DNA from 2 places in the Brevibacillus sp. AG genome. Region 2 is predicted to be linked to the other one. Evidence: a T-box and tRNA genes for the amino acid it is inferred to sense, from the RefSeq annotation. Region 2 holds a T-box; the other holds one or more tRNA genes.
What was found. A T-box is a leader RNA that pairs with one kind of tRNA and senses whether it is charged. The one in region 2 lies ahead of glyQ (glycine--tRNA ligase subunit alpha), so its partner is inferred to be a tRNA-Gly.
Positions count from the first base shown of each region.

Region 1 (7,413 bases), on a different contig from region 2:
CATTTTTGCTGGAGGATCTTCTGGGACTTCCTACTGGGCGATTGAAAAGTATTTCAAAGATCAAAAGCACGTAGTCAAGCCAAATGTTGTCTTTTTATGCCCAGACGGCGGTATGCCCTATGTCAATACCGTATACAACCAGGAATGGGTTCAGTGGTTGCACCAGCAAAAGCATTCTTTCGTTGGCAATTAAGCAGTGTCTAATCAAATCTACTACGATAAGCAGGGTGGGATGCACGGTGTTATATCTAAACACGAGTGATATCGAGAAGATCGGCAAGAATTGGAAGGAAACCATTGATGTAATTGAACATGCTGTGCATGCCTTACAAAAGGAAGATTATGCGCAGCCGATTAAACCTTATTTGCGATATCATGACATGTCAAACCGCATTATTGCCATGCCAGCATTTGTAGGCGGAGATACCTACATGGCGGGAATCAAGTGGATTGCCAGTTTCCCGAAAAACCTCCAAGAGGGTATCCAACGCGCGCATTCGATTACCATCCTGAACGAAGCCAGAACGGGTAAGCCTGTGGCAACGATTAATACGGCTCTGGTCAGCGGCATTCGAACTGCTTCTGTTTCCGGTCTTCTCCTCAAGCATTACGAACAAGTACGCCCCCTGCAAAATGTAACGGTCGGAATTATCGGATTTGGTCCGATTGGCAGACTTCATCTGCAAATGGTAACGGCCTTGTTAGGAGAGAAGATCACCAAGGTGGTTCTCTATGACATTGCAGGTATCCAACAGGAGTATATTCCGGCTGAGATCAAAGAGAAAACGGTTATCGCGCAAACGTGGGAAGAAGCATACTGCGAAGCAGATGTGTTCATTACGTGCACGGTATCACCGCATGGTTTTATTGACAAGCAACCAAAACGTCATTCCTTGTTGTTAAATGTGTCGTTACGCGACTTTACACCAAAAATTCTCGACTATACCCGCTCCATTATCGTAGACGACTGGATCGAAGTTTGCCGTGAGAACACGGACATCGAGATCATGCATCTAGAGAGAGGGTTGCAAAAAGAAGATACCAAATCCATCACAGATATCGTCTGCCTTGACCAGATGAAAGACTTTCCACAAGATGAGCCCATCATGTTTAATCCGATGGGGATGGCGATTTTTGATATCGCCATTGCTGGCTACTATTACAAACAAGCACTCTCGCAGGGGATCGGAACTCACTTGCAAGACTAACTGGAGGTTACCATTTTGTACGATGTGCTGGCAAATCTAAAACTGGTAGAGTCATCTCGAATTTGTTTGCACGAGTCACATGAATACAAGCGACTACACAAGACCAGACAGATCATTGAGGAGGAAGGGATTTTGCGCCATCCTCCGCTGGCGATTCTCATGCAAAACGGCCAGTATTTGATCATTGATGGTGCACATCGGACCTTTGCTCTTCAAGCGCTTGGGTGCAAACATATCCCCGTACAGGTAGTGGAGCATGAGGATTTTCACTTGGATATGTGGGATCATATTGTGCCAGTCGCTACATGGTTGCAATCAGTGGAGCAAGATTCTGTGTTTCGATGGGAAACAGAGCGTTTACGAGAAACGCCTGTGGCAGAAATGAAGATAGGGAACAAGAAACGCTTCTATCTGTATCCAAATGAGAATCGGCACGATGATGAGTGGCGAATGACGCTATGGCGTCAATTAGTGGACAGTTACAACTATAGCCACCAGGTACATCGTCTGCCCACAGGGATGCTCGAATGGCCGGAAACAGGAGCCGCCTTGATACGATTCCCGCCAATCAGTCTGGCAGAATTGGAGCGTATCGTATCGGAAGGGCATGTTTTGCCTGCGGGTGTTACCCGTTTTGAAATAGATGGGCGTCTATTAAACTTGTGTATTCCGATTAGCCTATTGAAACAGGAGCAAATCGAGCTAGAACAGTGGGAGCGATTGGTTAAAAAATGGAGAGAAACCTTGCGCCTCTACTCGAAACCCGTGTATATGTGCGATGCGTAATAGGAAACCGTGGCGAGTTTGATTCGCCACGGTTTCTATCCAATCCCAATTACATCACGTACTGGTTGCGGTCTTTCCCACAGACGCAGTGCCTAAAAAGGAGTGGATCATTCTGCAAAAGATCATAGATGAGTCGAGACGAAAACTAGGGTTCTTGCTGATGTGTCTGGTTCTCGTACTTTCCGGCAGTATGCCCGTGTACGCCGAAACGAGCGTTCGACAGGATACGGAAATCACAACGGCAATCGAACAGCTAGTCAATAAAACCATGGAGTCGGAAAAAATCCCGGGTGCAGCTGTTGTGGTCGTCAAAGAGGGGAAAACCATTTACAAGCAATCGTTTGGTTTCTCTGACACCCAGAAGCAAGAGCGGGTTACTGCTGACACATTGTTTGAAATCGGATCGAACTCCAAAGCCTTTACGTCGCTAGCTGTTCACCAGCTTGTCGAGCAAAAGCGACTTTCGCTGGACGATCCGGTTCAGAGCTATATCCCGTGGTTTCGCGTTACCTATAAAGGACAACAGCAACCGATCCTGATTAAGCATTTGCTGTATCATACCAGTGGGATTCCTTTTGAAAGCATTGGCTCCATCCCTATTTCTTCCAGTGAGAATGCAATCGAAGAAACCGTGCGAGCGATCAATCATACTGAACTGGTTCGCCAGCCGGGGACCGAGTATGAATACGCCACCATTAACTACGATATCCTGGGCTATGTGGTCGAGAAAGTTACCGGACAGTCCTATGAACAGTATGTGCAGCAACAAGTCATTGCTAAATTGGGACTAACCCATACCTTTTTGAAGGCACAGGCACCCGTGGCGGAGATGGCAAGAGGGCACAAAATCGAACTATTTTCCCCACGCGTGTATGATGCACCGGAATATCGTGGAAATACGCCAGCCGGTTATGTCGTTTCCAATTTAAACGATATGGAACGATGGTTGCAGATTCAGTTGGGGTTGGAGGCATCTGCATTTCGTCCTGAGCTGGTGCGTGCTTCCCATCTTCCTGATCGTTCGGTAGCTCCTGCTGGAGATGGTTTTTCGTATGCATCAGGCTGGATGATTTATCAGGATGGTGGAGGGCAAATTTCGCATGGCGGCAATAACCCTGCATTTTCTTCGTACATGGTATTTCGTCCAGAGGAAAAGCTGGGCGCCGTCGTTTTGACCAATATCAACTCGTTGAACGCATCTGTTATCGCAGAGGGGGCCGTCAATCTCGTACTAGGCAAAGAAGCTCCCTTAGTCGTGTCTGACACCAATCTTCAAGCGGATCGTATGGCAAGCATTTCTCTCGTGATCCTTGGTATCCTTTTGTTGGTACTTGGTGGGGCGATCGTGCAGATTTTCGTGCAAGTATATCGAGGCGAACGAAAACTCGCCGCGAATGCGGGGCGAATCTGTCTGGCATCCTTCGTTGCATTTGTTGTCATGGGAAGTGTTTTGACAGCCGCCTTATACTACTTGCCAGATGTTTTTTTTATGGGCTTACCATGGTCGTTCATCGAGGTTTGGCTTCCCATCACCATTTTTTACGCTATGTACGCATTGGTGGCAGGACTCGTTCTGTTTAATGTCTACATCACACTCACCCGCTTGTTCCCGAAATCGCAAGAAACATCCATGACCTCTATTGTCATACAGGGGCTGATCAGCGGATTTGGGAATGCGCTGATTATTTTTATGATCAATCTGGCGCTCACTTCTACAAACAAGTTTCATGCATCCATTTTCCTGTATTTTCTCCTGGGTATCTTGTTGTATATCGTCGGGGAGAAAATGATGCGTAGCCGATTGATTGTGATCACAAATGAAATCGTATACGAAAAAAGAATGGAACTGATCCGCAAAATTTTTCGGACCCCTTATCAAAAGTACGAGACACTTGATAACGGTGAAATATATGCGGGGTTAAATAATGATACGGAAACGATTAGTACGTTCGCCAATAGTGTCGTTGTGGCACTAACTAGTGCGGTTACACTCGTGTTTTGCTTCATTTATCTAGGCTCGCTGGATCTATACGGATTTTTGTTTTGTCTGGCTGTCATTTTTGTGGCGGTAGGCTTGTATACGCTGGCAGGTCGCTTTGCAAACAAAGTATGGGAGGAAACCAGAGACATCCAAAATGTGTTTTTCTCCTATATTACCGATATGATCGGGGGCTTCAAGGAGCTGTATCTAACGCAGGCGCAACGAAAAGAATTCGAAGAAGACATGGAAAGAAGCTGCTCTGACTATCGACATAAGAAATCAGCGGGCCAATTTAAATTTGTGAACGTGTATTTGATTGGGGAATTGCTATTCGTCGTGGTAATCGGTACGGTTGCCTTTTTATTCCCGGTTCTCTTCCCTTCCCTGCAAAAAGAAATGCTGATTAGTTATGTGTTTGTCTTCCTGTATATGACAGGGCCCGTTCACGGTATTTTGAATGCGGTACCGGAGCTGATTCGGATCAAGATCAGCTGGCAGAGATTGAACGCGCTGCTTGATTCGTTATCAGTGGAAACGAGAAGAGAAGAGGAAAGCTTGGCTGAGCGGAACACGCAAGACTTTGAGACATTTTCAACTGAACAGGTGCGTTTCCGATACAAAAACAAAGAGGGCGAAGAGTTTTCCGTAGGCCCGCTGGACTTCTCCTGCCGAAAAGGGGAAATCGTCTTCATTGTTGGTGGGAACGGTAGCGGGAAGTCAACGTTTGCCAAGCTGATTACCGGATTGTATGAGCAAGATGAGGGCGAGTTTTTCATGAACGGCCAAAAAGTGAATGCTGATCAACGCTGCGAATTCTTCTCCGCGATTTTCAGTGATTTCTATCTGTTTGAGAAGATGTATGGAATCGATTACCAAGCAAAGCAAGAAGAAGTGAGCAAACATTTAGAGGTGCTTCGCATCGCTGACAAAGTAGAAGTGGATGAAACGGGAACGTTTAGCACGACGAAGCTGTCTACGGGGCAGCGTAAGCGTCTTGCCTTAATGCTCAGTCTGGTCAGAGATCAGCCGATTTTCCTCTTTGACGAGTGGGCTGCTGACCAAGATCCAGAATATCGTCAATTCTTTTACGAATCCTTGCTGCCAGAAATGAAAAGACAGGGCAAATGTGTAATTGCGATCACACACGACGATCGCTACTTCCATCTTGCTGATCAGGTAGTGAAAATGGAGAGTGGGCGAATTATTTCGGAGCAAACACTTGCGCATGCCTGATGGCAAAGCATGCAGAGAAGACCGTACGGGGATGATACCCGGCGGTCTTTTCTTGCATGAGTGGCACGGCTCCATTCGATTGGATGTACTAGACAAACAATTCAGACAGTTATATAATTGGAAGCAGTTGGAATGAATGCGATAACATCATGCGGGTGTAGTTCAATGGTAGAACTCCGGCTTCCCAAGCCTGCGGCGTGGGTTCGATTCCCATCACCCGCTCCATATGAAATGGTAGAAAAGCCTTTGCTTACAAAGGCTTTTCTTTTCTTGTTTGTTCAAATAAGTTTTAGACTGATCCGATCAAAGAAAACACTGATGAACGAATGACCTCAATTACTTTGAGCTTTACATAAAAGTAGCATGTCTTTAACGATATCGACTACAACATTGGGCTGATCAATATGAATTGCATGACCGGCATTTTTAACAATTATATGCTTACTACGGGTTGATAATTTAGTAAGCTCCTTATGTAATGCAATCCAAGCAGACATAGATTTAGGATTATGATGAGGTTGTAATGTACCTGATACGACAATGAGCGGATTGTTACCAAGTGATTTAGATTTTCGAGCTTGATCAAAGCTTTCTTCAATTTCTTGAATAGAGCCTTCAAGAACAAACTGACTATAGTACTCTGCCTGAACTTCTTCCGAAAATAAAGGAACCATGATTCTATTTTGATCTTCATGACATGGATCTAATAAAATCACTCCGGCAACTTCTTCTGGATATGTACTTGCATATAGTCGAACATTCAATCCCCCAAAAGAGTGCCCGACTAAAACATAAGGGGGGGACACGTTTGCTTTCTGAAGTAAGCTTCTAAGATTCTCAATGATTTGCTGACTATGTCGAGGTCTCTCATCACTTTCACTTTCACCTATACCTGCTCTATCATAAATGAACATCCTTGTTTGGTTTGAAATTTCAGCACTAATGGAACTCCAGTAGTTTAATGTGCACCCATAACCAGAATCAAAAACCACCGTTGGAAAATCACTTATTTCACCATAATATTTAAAACATAGTTTAACTCCGCCTATGTCGAGTTTTTGACTCGTTTCATTTATTACCATGTCACTCATTTTATCTCCTCCAGATATTTTTCATTAGGTGAATTTCCACAAATAACTTAATATCCCCTTTTTTGAAAGTTTACTTTCATGAACAATGGAGATGCCTTGCCCATTAGTTGAATAATTTACCATCAGTCTAGTACTTGATTTTCTAGTCTAAAACTTTATTTTCACGGAACAAGCGAAACTTTTAAGTGGTTCATGAGTATTTTCATGTAGATAAACCCGAAGGAGGGTGTGCGATGAAGGAGATGAATTACGGTCATTAACTTCCCAAAAAGGAGGTTAGTGATGAGTAGAAGTTATAAGAAGTTCCCGGTTGTAAAGGACAAGACTGGACCAAGTAAAAAGTTTGCAAAACGGTTAGCAAGTAAGGCTGTAAGAAGATACAGCTCTGGCATTCATGCGGGACGCATGTATCGAAAAATTTTTTGCTCATGGATTATTAATGATTTCTGGTTTTACAAGTCATTTCGAGAGGCTATTCGAGATTGGGAGACAAGCGATGTCCCTAAGGTGAAGGCGAAGACGAGAAAACAAATCATCAACGAATGGGCGAAATATTACTACCGAAAATAGAAGAATCACGGGTGTACAGGGAAGTTACACCAAACAAAGAGTCCTTCCAGGTAATTGGGGAAGGCTCTTTGCTCTATCGCACGACCCACTTATTAGAATCGGAGGTTTGACATGAGAACCATACCACTCGGCACGAGCAAGTTAGAAGTACCAGTCATCGCAATTGGGTGCATGAGGATAGGGTCACTAGACAAGCCGCAAGCGGAGCGCTTCGTACAAACGGCGCTTGAAGAAGGTGCGAATTTCTTCGACCATGCAGATATTTATGGAAAGGGCAGATGTGAGGAAGTATTTGCAGAAGCGATTCAGATGAGCCCTAGCGTTCGTGAGCGTATCCTTTTGCAATCGAAATGTGGCATTCGGCCCGGCATGTTCGACTTTTCCAAAGAATATATTTTGAATGCTGTGGATGGCATTCTACAACGTCTAAAAACGGAATATTTAGATGTATTGCTGCTGCATCGCCCAGACACTCTTGTCGAGCCGGAAGAAGTAGCGGAAGCGTTCGATCTTCTGGAAAGCACGGGTAAAGTACGCCACTTTG
Region 1 is NZ_JAQMYO010000001.1:166,712-174,124, forward strand. Features, by position in the region: gene sbnA (2,3-diaminopropionate biosynthesis protein SbnA) at 1-193, shown strand, start outside; gene sbnB (2,3-diaminopropionate biosynthesis protein SbnB) at 240-1,208, shown strand; gene POF51_RS00625 (ParB N-terminal domain-containing protein) at 1,233-1,994, shown strand; gene edeA (cyclic peptide edeine export ABC transporter EdeA) at 2,149-5,208, shown strand; gene POF51_RS00635 (hypothetical protein) at 5,195-5,344, shown strand; tRNA gene POF51_RS00640 (tRNA-Gly) at 5,360-5,433, shown strand; gene POF51_RS00645 (alpha/beta fold hydrolase) at 5,541-6,299, opposite strand; gene POF51_RS00650 (hypothetical protein) at 6,582-6,869, shown strand; gene POF51_RS00655 (aldo/keto reductase) at 6,981-7,413, shown strand, end outside.
Region 1: it has a tRNA-Gly gene. The T-box ahead of glyQ (glycine--tRNA ligase subunit alpha) is inferred to sense a tRNA for this amino acid. The anticodon was not compared.

Region 2 (7,413 bases):
ATCGTGTCCATCTTGTCAGCCAGGCTGGCGATAGCGCCTTGGGCGGAAGCAGGCATTTTGTCCCCTGCAAAACGCGGGAGGTAATGCTCGAATACGCCACTTGCGACGAGGTCGGACTCACCCGCTTTGCGCGCGTAATCTTCACCCATAATCCCTTGCAGTTCAGGGAATTCACCTACCATGTTGGTAACGAGGTCAAATTTTGCGATTTCTGCAATGCGGTCTACTTGTTTCGTCTCTTCCGCGCTCACACCCAGCTTGCTTGCAATTTGCGCAGCTGTTTTGCGTACACGACGAACTTTATCACCGATTGTTCCCAGCTCTTCATGGTAAACGATTGTCTCCAAGCGTTTCAGGCAGCTCTCAATGGACAGTTTTTGGTCTTCCACGTAGAAGAAACGAGCATCAGACAGACGTGCGCGAAGAACTTTTTCATTTCCTTTCGCTACGTTTTCCAGAGCGCGGCTGTCTCCGTTACGCACTGTCACAAAATGATTCAGCAATTGACCCTGTGCGTTTTCCACAGGGAAATAACGCTGGTGCTCACGCATGGAGGTAACCAAAACCTCACGTGGAATGGAAAGGAATTCTTGCTCAAACGTACCGTAAAGAGCGGTTGGATATTCTACAAGATGGACTACCTCATCCAGAAGTCCTTCGTCCATTGGAATCGTCCAGCCATTTTCCTTCTCCAAGCGATGAATCTGTTCTACAATGGCTGCTCTGCGCTCGTCGGGATTCACCATGACATATTGCTCTGCCAGCTTGCTCACGTATTCGCTTGGGTGATTCAACGTAACCTCTGTTCCCAAGAAGCGGTGTCCACGAGAAACGCGTCCGCTTTTTACGCCTGCAATCTCCAGATCGATCAATTCATCGCCGAACAAAGCAACCAGCCAACGAATCGGACGAACGTATTTCAAATCGCGTGCGCCCCAGCGCATGTTTTTCGGGAAGCTCATACCGGTGATCACTTCAGCCAGTTGCGGCAACAGCTCGGTAGTTGGTTTTCCCGCTTCGGATTTGCGCGCATGAACATACTCGATCCCGTTTACTTCTTTATAATACAGTTGGTCAGGCTCAACATTGTTGCTTCGTGCAAATCCGAGTGCTGCCTTGGACCAGTTCCCCGCTTCATCTTGTGCGATTTTGCGTGCAGGGCCTTTCGCTTCATCATTGCGATCAGGCTGCTTTTCTGCCAATCCATTGATCAACAGGGCAAAACGACGAGGTGTCTCCAATGCCGTAATTTGATCGAACGGCACGCGCTCAGCAGTCAGCCACTTTTCTACTTTTTCCTTGAATTGTGCCGCTGCCTGTGCGACAAAACGAGCAGGCATTTCTTCCAAACCAACCTCTACAAGTAGATCGCGCTTACTCATTTGTATCCTCTCCCTTCATCTGATTCACTTGATCCGCAGCATCTGCGTTGCCTTTTTGCAAAAGCGGGAAACCGAGGCGCTCACGCTCTTTATAGTAGGTTTGTGCTACTTCACGAGACAGATTACGTACACGAGCGATGTAGCCAGTACGCTCCGTCACACTGATGGCTCCACGCGCATCAAGCAAGTTAAAGGTGTGGGAGCATTTCAGTACGTAGTCATAAGCCGGGTAAACCAGTCGCTCCGCCATCAGTCTCTTCGCTTCTGCCTCATACGTATTGTAGAGAGAGAACAGCATGTCGACATCAGACAGCTCGAATGTGTATTTGGAATGCTCGTATTCTGGTTGCAAGAATACATCCCCGTACGTATACCCGTTGCACCATTCCAGATCGAACACATTTTCTTTCTCCTGAATATAGGAAGCCAAACGCTCCAGTCCGTAAGTCAACTCGACTGCCACTGGTTTACATTCCAGACCGCCCACTTGCTGGAAGTAAGTGAATTGTGTGATCTCCATTCCATCCAGCCAAACTTCCCAGCCTAAGCCCCAAGCGCCAAGCCCTGGGTGCTCCCAGTTGTCCTCTACAAATCGGATATCATGCTCCAGTGGCTCGATTCCGAGTTCGCGCAAGCTCTCCAGGTACAGCTCCTGAATGTTGTCCGGGGAAGGCTTCATGATTACTTGGAACTGGTGATGCTGATACAAACGGTTCGGGTTTTCCCCATAGCGTCCGTCAGCCGGGCGACGGGAAGGCTCTACATATGCCACATTCCACGGCTCAGGTCCAATGGAACGAAGGAAGGTCATTGGGTTTAACGTACCTGCCCCTTTTTCAACGTCATACGGCTGGACAATGAGACAGTTGTGCTTTGCCCAAAAGTTTTGCAGCGTCAAAATGATGTCTTGAAATGTCATTTTCATGCTTTTTCCTCCTCTAAACTTATTAGAACTTGGCTTTAAGTCGAAACTAAAAAAACCTCCCGCCTCTACACTGCCTGATGCGACAGTGTAGGGACGAGAGGATTCTCGCGGTTCCACCCTACTTGGCGAATGACTTCTTCGCCCACCTTACAATCAAATTGCTCCAGAACGCCCTTCATCAGCATGGTGATCGGGCTCTCACTACCCCCGATTCGCTATTCACAGCCAGTGGCCGACTACTCTTTTCCTTCATGGCAACATTCGGTATACAAGTTTGGTTCTTATCATAACGAAAACAAATTCGTATGTCAATTAGTCCTGATCGGATTGCGTCATTCTTTCCATACGCTCCAGTTGTTCCAGAAATGCTCGACTTTTCAGCCTGAGATCCAGATACTCGTCCATAAAACTCCGCAGCACATGCTTGAGCTGGTTGCGTGTAGCTGGTTTTACTTCAATGTCACCAAGCCGCTCCAAATCAAATACCTGGAATAGCCGTAACAGCTTCCAGGTAGAGGGTGTAACTGCCATCGCATACGGATCGGAAGGCTGGCAAACTGGGCACAGCAGGCCGCCCTGTCCCACACTGATTGCATAGGGCTCCCGCTGTTCGCCACAGTTTACACACGCCGTGAGCTGCGGGGAGATCCCCGCTACAATTAGCATCTTGGTCTCAAAAATACGACACAGGATCTCAGCATCTCGTCCTTCATCCAAATAGCGGAACGTATGAAGGAGTAGCTGAAACAAGTAGGGATTCGGCTCCCTTTCCTGCGTCAGTCGATCCAATAGTTCTGCTATGTATGCAGCATAAGCCGTAGCAGTCAGGCTTTGCCGCATATCCCGGAACGAATCCAACATATCTCCCTGAGAGAGATCAGGCATTCCTGTACCGGGTCCTGCCTTGCATAGATAATAACTATGCGAAAACAACTGGGAGACGGCGGCAATGCGGCTTTTGGTTTTTTTGGCACCACGGGCCATCACGCCTAATTTGCCGTTCTCCCGGGTAAACAATGTCATCACTTTACTGGACTCACCATAGTCCACACTGCGAATGACAATCCCTTCCCACTTTACAAGCATGCCTGCGTGTCACCCAATTCTTCCTGGGCGAGATCAAACGAGGTTTCCTCGCTGGAAACATCCGTTTGATGGTGATCACGGTAGAGAAGGTAAGCATGGATGTCACCGGTTGAAGCGAAAACTCTCCAAGAAAAGTCACGAAGCATGGAGCATCATCCTTTCCTATATCGGGTCTATCCACTTCCTTCTTAGAATCACCTTTGCCCGTTATTCTATGCCTTGGAAAAATTAACACATCGCGATGGGAATATTATTGCTCGTCGTAGAAACCGAAGTTACGCAGCATCCGCTCTTGGTTGCGCCAATCCTTTTTCACTTTGATCCAGAGCTCCAAAAATACTTGGTCCCCCATCAGTCTCTCGATATCCTTGCGCGCACGTTGACCGATTTCTTTGAGCATCTGACCTTTTTGCCCGATTAAAATACCGCGCTGGGAATCCCGCTCTACGTAAATGGCCGCGTAAATGTAAAGCGTTTTACCATTTTCGCCTCGCTTCATCTCTTCAATCACGACAGCGATAGAGTGAGGTACTTCTTCTCTCGTCAAATGCAGAACTTTTTCCCGAATCAACTCGGCTGCTACAAAACGCTCAGGATGATCTGTCACCTGATCCGCAGGATAATACATGGGGCCCTCTTCCATTTCGCCCAAAATAGCCTCCTGCAATGAACCTGTGTTGTTTCCTTCTAGCGCAGAGATTGGAACAATCTGCTTGAAATCATACAATTTGCGATAATCATCAATAATCGGCAGCAGTGCTTCCGGGTGCACCTTGTCAATTTTGTTGATGACCAAAAATACTGGCGTTTTGACCTGCTTCAGACGCTCGATGATGTAGTCGTCCCCGGCTCCGCGTTTCTCTGTTGCGTCGACAACAAACAGAACAAGATCTACTTCGTTCAATGTATTTTCGGCAACGGAAACCATGTAGTTTCCGAGTTTGGACTGCGGCTTATGAATACCAGGTGTATCCAAGAAAATGATCTGACCCTCTTCTGTCGTATGAACAGCCGTAATTTTATTACGTGTCGTTTGCGGCTTATTCGACATGATGGCGATTTTATGCCCTACAATATGATTCAACAGTGTTGATTTTCCAACATTTGGCCGTCCCACAATGGAAACAAAGCCCGATTTAAACGATTGCTTGGTCTTGCGATTATCCACGTAAATCCTCCTTGGTGAATGCGCCTGGAAGCAGGGCAGATACTGTCGTTTCCAAAATGTCGCCTTTGAGATTTGTCAAAAATACAGGCATGTCCGGCGGGCACAGCTCTGCCATGACTTGTCGGCAAGCCCCGCACGGTGATACAGCTTGCGGCGTATCGGCAGCAACGGCTAATGCCTTGTAAGTCCGATCGCCTTCCGAGTACGCTTTAAAAAGAGCCGTACGCTCTGCGCAGTTGCACAGCGAGTACGCTGCATTTTCAATATTGCCTCCCAAATAAACCTTGCCATTCTCAGCTAAAAGAGCTGCTCCTACCTGAAACTTGGAGTACGGTACATAAGCGAGCTTTCTAGCTTCGATTGCTTGTGCTAATAATGCTTGTTTATCCATTCTCATCATTCCTCATATGATTGATCTTTAACATCATTTCACAACAGAATGTGTCCAATGAGACACGAAGAAACCAGACTGAAAGGTCAACTAGAATGACCCGTCCGGTACCTCATTTGGCTATGAAAAAATTTCTTCTTCTCTACTAGTAAAAACTATCCCCATACTTTTTGCAACAGTGGCTGTCCAAATACAAGGACTCCAATGAGAAGGGACAGGATCGCTGCCACAAGCACAGCTCCTGCTCCCACATCTTTGGCAATCTTCGCCTTGGCGTGCCATTCTGGGGAAGCTAAATCAACGACTGCTTCAATCGCGGTATTTACCAGCTCAAGGGAGAAGACCAAACCGATAGAAAAAAGGACCAGCAAAACATCGCTGCGTGGTATCTGCAGCCACCACGCTGCCGCCAGCACTACAATGGCTGCGGCTACGTGGATTTGCATGTTTCGCTGTGTCCGTACGGTATAGGAAATTCCTTGTAGAGCATAGGCGAAGCTGCGAGTCAATCGTCGCCATTCCTTCAATGTAATCTCCTACCTCGTCAAGCCGATTTCTTCCAGCACCTTTTCTTGACGTGAAAACATTTCCTTCTCTTCTTCTGGCGTCCCATGATCGTAGCCAAGAAGGTGAAGAAAACCATGAACCGTGAGAAATCCGAGTTCGCGTTCAAATGAATGGCCATAGTCTTCGGCCTGCTCTTGTGCTTTTGACACGGAGATGATGATATCTCCAAGCATATTCGGAAACTCGCTGGCCTCATCCTCATCGATGAAGATTTCCATTTCCCCTTCACCCGGCTCGTTCATCGCAAAGGACAGAACATCCGTAGGCCTATCAACGCCTCGATAGTCGCGATTCAACTCGTGGATGCGCTCGTTGTTCACCAGCGTGACAACGACTTCTCCTTGTACGTCTTCCAGCTTAGCCGCTGCTTCCAGGCAACGGACAAGCAGGTTTTGCAAATTCTCATCGATCGGCTCGATTTCTTCATGAAGGATTTCTACAGATAACACAGATAAACGATCTCCTTTTTGTGACGCCATTTATTAATAGCCGTGATCTACTTCTTCCTTGGCATAGGCAGCGATAATTTTTTGTACCAGACTGTGACGAACGACGTCTCCCTCTTGGAAATGAATAAAGGCTACATCGGAAATCGGACTTAAGATGCGCTGTGCTTCGCGCAATCCGGATTTCTTGCCTTTTGGCAAATCCACCTGCGTCACATCACCCGTAATGACCATTTTGGAACCAAATCCAAGCCTGGTCAAAAACATTTTCATTTGCTCGGGAGTTGTGTTCTGGGCTTCATCCAAAATGACAAAGGAATCTTCGAGCGTACGACCACGCATGTACGCCAAAGGTGCAACCTCAATGAGTCCACGTTCCATCATTTTGGCGACTTGTTCATTGCCCAGCATGTCGTACAAGGCATCATAGAGCGGACGCAGATAAGGGTCTACTTTTTCCTGCAAATCTCCTGGCAAAAATCCAAGGCTCTCCCCCGCTTCTACGGCCGGTCTGGTAAGAACGATCCGTTTGACACGCGCATTTTTCAACGCATTTACTGCTGTGACAACAGCCAAATACGTTTTGCCGGTACCAGCTGGTCCAATTCCAAACACAATGTCATGCTTCTTGATCGCAGACAAGTAATGACGCTGACCCAATGTCTTTGCCCTGATTACTTTGCCACGTTGGGTACGAGCGACTTCTTCATCATACACATCGAGCAGTTGGGCACCTTCTCCCCGTTCAATCAACGACATCGCATAAGAGATGTCTCGTTCGGACAGGGCAATCCCTCTGCGAATCAACTGTAGCAGAATTTCAATCAACTCTGTCAGTTTGTCCACTTCCGGCTTATCCCCGCTAATAACCAGTTCGCCTTCTCGGGTCATAATTTTAGCGGAACTTCTTTGCTCGATCAGTGTTAGGTACGCGTCATGTGGTCCGAACAACAGCAAGGCCTCAGATGCGTCTGAAAACGGGATTCTTACCTCATCTTGTACGTGCAACAGGCTTCCATCTCCTTGCAACGGTAATCAGCAATGCGTCATTTGCTTGCCATCCCTCACTGCCCCACGAAAGGCTGTTCAATGGCAATATCTTCAATGACGGAAAAATGAATGCTTACGTAAACTTTACCATTCTCTGTTGTGACGTGCAAAACTTTTTCGTCCTGAATGAACGCATCTTTTCCAGCTTTTTGCAAGATATCCTCCCTGGCGAATTTTTTAGCCAGTTCCGTCGCTTCCTCCACGCTCATTTCTGTTTGAACGGGTTCTGTTTGCGCGTACGTTACTGTCTTCCAGCCAAGTGGTGAGGTATATCCCGCATACGAGGGCAAAAACCGTTGTTCTGCCATTTCAGCTTGTGCAAAGGACTGTTTTTCAAATGGCCACACGTATATCGCATAGGGGCCAACAAGCAGGTATTGCTGCTCCAGCTTTTCCCC
Region 2 is NZ_JAQMYO010000013.1:111,043-118,455, reverse strand. Features, by position in the region: gene glyS (glycine--tRNA ligase subunit beta) at 1-1,382, opposite strand, end outside; gene glyQ (glycine--tRNA ligase subunit alpha) at 1,375-2,301, opposite strand; T-box leader at 2,394-2,569, opposite strand; gene recO (DNA repair protein RecO) at 2,620-3,393, opposite strand; gene POF51_RS27185 (YqzL family protein) at 3,384-3,539, opposite strand; gene era (GTPase Era) at 3,644-4,561, opposite strand; gene cdd (cytidine deaminase) at 4,554-4,952, opposite strand; gene POF51_RS27170 (diacylglycerol kinase family protein) at 5,108-5,479, opposite strand; gene ybeY (rRNA maturation RNase YbeY) at 5,489-5,998, opposite strand; gene POF51_RS27160 (PhoH family protein) at 6,002-6,973, opposite strand; gene yqfD (sporulation protein YqfD) at 7,030-7,413, opposite strand, start outside.